Regions from separate parts of the Psychrobacillus sp. MER TA 171 genome, predicted to be linked through region 1. Evidence: riboswitches for the same ligand, from Rfam matches in the RefSeq annotation. Region 1 holds a riboswitch; the other holds the start of a gene.
The links. A riboswitch is a leader RNA that binds a small molecule or an ion and turns the genes downstream of it on or off. The one in region 1 is predicted to bind cobalamin.
Positions count from the first base shown of each region.

Region 2: linked by a shared signal. The riboswitch ahead of M3627_RS09285 (ribonucleoside-diphosphate reductase subunit alpha) and the one ahead of M3627_RS00075 (ABC transporter substrate-binding protein) in region 1 are both predicted to bind cobalamin.

Region 1 is NZ_JAMAWN010000001.1:13,713-17,139, forward strand. Features, by position in the region: partial or broken gene M3627_RS00065 (immunity protein Imm33 domain-containing protein) at 1-295, shown strand, start outside; gene M3627_RS00070 (DUF1963 domain-containing protein) at 308-988, shown strand; cobalamin riboswitch at 1,644-1,785, shown strand; gene M3627_RS00075 (ABC transporter substrate-binding protein) at 1,907-2,860, shown strand; gene M3627_RS00080 (iron ABC transporter permease) at 2,865-3,427, shown strand, end outside.
Region 2 is NZ_JAMAWN010000008.1:22,663-26,089, forward strand. Features, by position in the region: gene M3627_RS09285 (ribonucleoside-diphosphate reductase subunit alpha) at 1-1,568, opposite strand, end outside; cobalamin riboswitch at 1,728-1,906, opposite strand; gene M3627_RS09290 (DUF2569 family protein) at 2,109-2,633, shown strand; gene M3627_RS09295 (DUF2569 domain-containing protein) at 2,658-3,170, shown strand; gene nhaC (Na+/H+ antiporter NhaC) at 3,223-3,427, opposite strand, start outside.

The DNA.
Region 1 (3,427 bases):
GATACGAAAATAATTGTAAGCAACGATGTTTTAGAGAGAAGAATTTAATTTTATGTTAAAAGACGATCCAAAAGATGGTCAAGATTCTGGTTGGTCTGTTTTAAGTGGTTACGAAGACGATAGATTTTTAAGTAATTCTGATAATTTCCAGTATATATCCATAGGTGTAATTTTAAATATAGATGACTCTGTTCTATCTTTTATTGATGAGCCACCTCTATGTGCATATGAAAGAAATGACCACGGTGTCTTCTATAAAATAGAAGATTACGATTGGGAGTCTTACTTAGCTTAGGAGGGGATTTATATGAACATTGCTCAATTAAAAAAAGTACTATTTAAGCAAGCTACCATTTTTGAGACGGGTGGTTATCGACCAACGGAAGAATTAGGAGAGAGCTGGATTGGAAAGGTCATGTGGGGAAAAGAAGAAAATATACCTTCACAGTACGAGCCTTTAAGTACAATTTTTTTAAACAATCTCCCTTACGTACCGGAGGAATTGGAAAATATTCAACTAATCACCATTTATATGGACTTTAATGTATATGATCATTTAAATGATGATAACCTAGCGCCTTTTTTTATTATCAATTGCTATACAAGCTTCAATGGATTACAAAAAATAAATAACCAATCTGCGAGGATAAAGTCTTTTCCGTTACAGCCAAGATTGGTTAAGAACGATACTCCTGCCTGGGATTCTGAAGATATAGAAACGGAAGTCCAAGATGAGATTTTACGTCTTGAATTGGAGGAGGATATTGAATATTACGATGACATCGTGGAGGATATCTATCCTATGCATAAGATCGGTGGGTACCCCACTTATACACAGAGTGGAGTTTCATACGGTGAAGAATATCCATTTGTTTTTCAAATAAGCTCCGATCCGAAGGCACAATTCAATATAGTTGATAGTGGTAGTTTTTATTTTTTCTTTAATCAACGCAAACAAGATTGGATTGTATACTGTGATTTTTATTAATAGCAGGTAAAAAAGTAGTAATGGATTAAAGCTCATTTCAGTAAAAGTTTTTTTATATTATTATTTATCTCAAAATGTTTTGATTCAATTATTCCCTTTGTTTTTAGATATATTAAGAAGATGGAGCGAATTTCAGTTGTACACAACTAAGAGAGGGTGTTCTTTTTGACTGGATGGAAAGAAGAAAATAAACCAAATATCCTGAAAACAGCACGAGAACAATCAAAAGCAACGAAAAAATACTAAAAGAAGTACGAGAAACGATTGAAAAAAACAATGATGAAAACAAAAAATCGCGATGAAAAACTACTATATTAAGCTTTTTTAAGGTTAAAGTTGTGTTTTATATATTATAAAGAAGTCTTTACCAATCAACCATGAACCTTTTCTAATTATTGATTGAAGTGGCAGGCGGAGCGATAAGACCTCACAGCCACGCGCGTAAGCGATGGGTGAGGGCTTATCGCTCCCCCCCGCGGAAAGCGTCCGCCAGAGCGGAAATCTATTCTACTTTCCACATTTAAAAGCATATAAACTTCAATATTCTTTATTAATCGTTCGTATTGTTGAAATGTATAAAATGTATGCTTTTTCAAATACCGACTTCAACTCGACAACATCTAAATATAAGGTATAATAAATGCAAGAAACAATAGAATAACATTTGCTTAAAGGTGCTCTAGTTATCGGTTACTAGAGTTAAAAGGGAAGCTGGTTAAAGTCCAGCGCGGTCCCGCCACTGTAAGTGATGCATATGCATCATAAGCCAGAAAACCTGCCTTTACGTACACACCCATTACCTACGCGGATAGGTCTGGTGTAGGTCCGCTTTCGGTTTTTCGTGGCTGATTTATACCTATCTATCTCTCATCCTAGGATGGGGGATTTTTTGTTGTCTATATTTAGGAGGAATAAAGGATGAAGAAACTGTGGTTAATTATTGGAATGACCTTGCTGATTTTAGGTGGTTGTAATGAGCAAGAGACACTTCCAACAGAAAAAGAAAGTAGCCAAGAAATTGGTAACTCAGAAACGGCATTCCCACTTACACTGACGGATGCAGTAGGACAAGAAATTACGCTAGAGGAAGCTCCGACATCCATTATATCTATGATTCCGAGTAACACGGAAATTCTATTTGCTTTAGGGCTAGATGATGAAATTATCGGTGTAAATGATTATGAGAGCTACCCTAAGGAAGCCTTAGAAAAAGAAAAAATTGGTGGCATGGAGTATAACATTGAAAAAATTATCTCTTTAAGTCCGGATATCGTATTCGCTCATGAATCCATTGTTTCAATGGCAGAGTCAGGATTACAGCAGCTTCGAGATGCTGGTGTAAAGGTATATGTTGTACAGGATGCAAAGGATTTTAACTTAACCTATACAACTATTGAACAAATTGGCCGAGCAACGGGGAAATATGAGGAATCACAAGCCGTTATAGAGGATATGAAGGCAAAGGTTGATGAAATTCAAGAAAAAGTTGCAAAAGTAGAGACAAAGAAAACAGTATTCGTAGAAACTTCCGATGTACCAGAAATCTATACTCCTGGTAATGGGACATTTATGCAAGAAATTTTGACGATGGTCAATGCAGAAAACATTATGGCCGATCAAGATGGCTGGTTTCAAGTTAACCCAGAGGAAATAGTAAGCCGTAACCCAGATGTAATGTTAATCACCTATGACTACGTGGAAGGAATTGTAGAAAAGGTGAAGCAGCGTGATGGCTTTGACACAGTGACTGCCATTCAAAACGATGAGGTGGTACAAGTGGATGAGGATGCAACGAGTCGTCCAGGTCCACGTTTAGTAGAAGGCCTAGAGGAAGTGGCTAAGGCTATTTATCCGGAGGCATTTAGTGAGTAAATCAATGATCGGTTATATCTTGTCACTGGCTACGTTAATCGTAGCCATTTGGCTAGGTGTGTCGGTCGGATCTGTAAAGGTACCGATCAGTACTTTATGGGATACGGGTACAGATGCGATTGCAACAAATATCGTCTGGAAGATTCGCATGCCGCGAGTTATACTCGCAGGATTAGTCGGAGCATCCCTGGCAATAGCGGGAGCAGCTTTTCAAAGTCTGCTTAAAAATCCGCTAGCCGATCCTTATACATTGGGAGTGTCGTCCGGAGCATCAGTTGGTGCAGTGGCTACACTCTTTTTTGGAATATCAGTACCTTTTTTAGGAATGTTCACCTTGCCTGTTTTCAGTATGGCAGGGGCGTTAATCACTATGCTGATCGTCATATCCTTTGCGAAGCTTGTTGATCGAGCGATGAAAATGGAAACTATTATTTTAACAGGCATTATCTTTAGCTCGTTTCTCGGCTCAGTCATTTCCTTAATGATTGCATTAACAGGGGAAGAGCTGAGACAAATTATCGGTTGGTTACTTGGAAGTGTCTCTATGCGTGGCTGGAGCTATGTTCA
Region 2 (3,427 bases), on a different contig from region 1:
ATACCTCGATACCTTGCATTTGTGCGCTCTGCCTGTGGTACAGGTATCATATTTAAATCGATGACATTATCTAGCATGCGTACTTGAATATTTATCAGTCTTTCTAATACATTTGCTGGTACTGCCTTCCCCAAGTTAATAGAGGATAAGTTACAAACAACAAAGTCCCCAGGTTTTCTACGAGTGACAATAACATCATCCTCTAACTGGATCGATTCAAACGTTGTTGCGCTCTGATTTTGAAAAATTTCTGTACAGAGGTTACTACTATAGACCATTCCCTCATGCTTATTTGGGTTGCTACGATTTACTTCATCTCGGTAAAACATATATGGTACCCCTGTCTCTAACTGAGAACGCATAATTCTTTTCATCAAGTCGATTGCTTGTACAGTTTCTCGCGATAGGCGTTGGTCATTCACACATTCCTCGTATTTTTCCCGGAAGGATCCTTCTCCTCTTTTTTCATCATAGAAATCCTCCAAAGAATAACCCATTACCTGACGGACCTCATGCGGATCAAATAAATGCCATTCCTCCCTTGCATCTACCTTCTCCATAAATAAATCCGGCAAGCATATACCTGTGAAAATATCATGCGCTCGAAGGCGATCATCTCCATTGTTTAGGCGTAGATCTAAAAACGTAAAAATGTCCTTATGCCAAGCATCCAAATAAACAGCTACGGCCCCTTGTCGTTGTCCAAGCTGATCGACGCTGACTGCCGTATTATTCAACTGTTTAATCCAAGGGAGAACTCCACTAGATGCTCCCACGAATCCTCGTATAGAAGAGCCACGGCTACGCACCTTCCCCATGTATACACCGATACCCCCTCCAAATTTAGATAGAGTGGCTACGTCTGTATTACTGTCGTAAATACCTTGCAGACTATCATCTACCGTGTCAATAAAGCAGCTAGAGAGCTGTCCATGTGGCTTTCCAGCATTAGATAAAGTTGGAGTTGCAACCGTCATATATAAATTGCTCATTGCCCAATAAGCTTCTTTTATTTTTTCAAGACGGTTTTCTTTTTCGTCCTTCATAAGTGTCATAGCTATAACAAGCCAGCGCTCTTGTGGCAGCTCTACAATATCCTTATTAAAATCCTTCGCTACATAGCGATCTAAAAGAGTTTTTAAGGCTATGTAGGTAAATAGGGAATCTCTTTTGGCGACAAGGAGATTTCCTAGCTGCACTAACTCCTCATTCGAATAGCTTTCCATAATAGAGGGATTATATATTCCCTTTTTAGAAAGGATCCGTACGTTCTCTGCAAATTTTGTATAGACGGCATCAGCAGTGGTACCTCTCCGTTCTGCTTGTTGCGAATATACTTCTGCTAAATAAATACGTGCAGCCACAAATATCCAAAATGGCTCCTGTTCATCTAAAAAGCTAAGTGCCTCTAGAGACATAGCCTTAGACCATGCCGCAATCGTACCTTCTGGGTGTTTTTGTAACCACTTGTGATTCGACTTAACTAAAGGAGCTATCTTTTCTCCCCCAAATTCTACTATTAACTGCTGTAATACCTGCTGTTTTTCTGTATTCGTAATAATTGCCAATTTAAATTCCTCCCTATTCTCTTATATACAAAAAAGCGATGCCTCTAGCCTCTTCGGCTGAGTCATCGCTCATGATTTTAAAGTAGGAAACAACAAGACATATCGTTCGTTTTAAGATAGAGTCTCTCGCCCCCACCTCTCAACCCCCGAAGAAAGTGTTGCTTCATCGACAAAAAGGCAGGTCTACTGGCTCGTGCATCTTCCTCCCATTGGCCTTCCCACGAAACTTCGCAGTGGCATAATCAACAGTTGTCCGCACTTACAGTTGCGGGGACAGCTTCGGTTTCTCACCGAATTCCCTTTTAAACCATAATGGTACCTTTTTATCGTATAAATACTATATATTGTGTTTTGTTTACTTGTATACCCTAACATATTGTGTTAAAACTTGTACATAGGTAAAAAGACTATGAGTTAGGTCTTACATCTTATTTTCAGAATAACTCAGTTACAAAATTGCGAATCCAATATTTTCTGTATATTATAATTGTAGCGACCTATAAAAATGGTAAAATATCTTAAATTTAGGAGGTTATAAATATGATTACAAGCAATTCCACTAGGTTGACATCTAAGGACTTATTACCACACGGACCTGTTGGTATAGGGGGCTGGCTAATACTTCCACTTATCGGGCTAATTACCTCACCGTTTGTTATTATTGCCTATCTCATGATAGATGTTTTCCCTTTTTTGACGGCTGAAGGTTGGGAGAGTATAGCTAGTAAGAGTGGAGAATATTATCATCCTTTATTTGGACCATTTGTAATAACAGACCTCATCATTTGTATTGCTCAAATATCTACAGTAATAGTATTACTCATACTTTTCTTTAAAAAGAAAACGTTTTTCCCTAAGGTAATGATTACCTGCCTTACCATCATGCTAATAATAGATATTCTCATTGGCTATATAAATTTGCAAATCATAGAGAATGTGTTTGGATCTGATCCTTTAACATCCCAATACTATATGTTTAATGTAATACGGGCTATGATAAGTACCTCGATTTGGATTACTTATTTTAGTAAATCCAAGAGAGTAAAGAATACATTTGTAAAGTAAACATACGATAGGAGGTAGTTCTCAATGACTGTTACTAATGTATCTGTCCAACCACATAATGGACCCTCAGGAATCAATGGTTGGCTCATTCTTCCCTTGATTGGTCTGCTATTTGCACCGTTTCACTATTTGCTTAGATTTTTCAGCCACTTAATAACCTACCTTACGAATAACATTTGGGTGACGATGATTGAATTAGATGTATCTAAAGGACAGCAAATCTTCATAAGTGTAACCATAGTAGTCTACTCCCTTATTTTACTTTTAACAATAGTCATCTCAACAATCCTTATTTTTCACTTTTTCAAGAAAAAAAGGTCATTACCAAAGCATATGATCCTTTATTATATTGCCACTGCTGCGTGTAAATTTGTTTTCGGCTTTGCATTTGTTTACATATCAAATCTATTATATGGAGTGAATCATGAGGAACGGTTTGAATTCGCTGCAGTGTCTATGATGTCATTTATTTTGACATTTATATGGGCGAATTATTTCAATGAATCTCAAAGAGTTCATAATACATTTATTCATTAACAAACAAGCCCTCATTACGAAATAAAATTAGTAATGAGGATTTAGAGTAAAACTATTTTTCCTCGATATAAGTTAATGTTCTCCCAGTAAATCCAAATAATATAGTTAAGATCGGGCTAAGCAAGCAGAAAAATGCAAATGGTAGGTACTCGAGTGTTGTCACGGCTAATACATTCGTTATGAAAATCCCACATACACTCCATGGTACAAGGGGGTTTACAACCGTACCAGCATCTTCCATTACGCGTGCTAAGTTT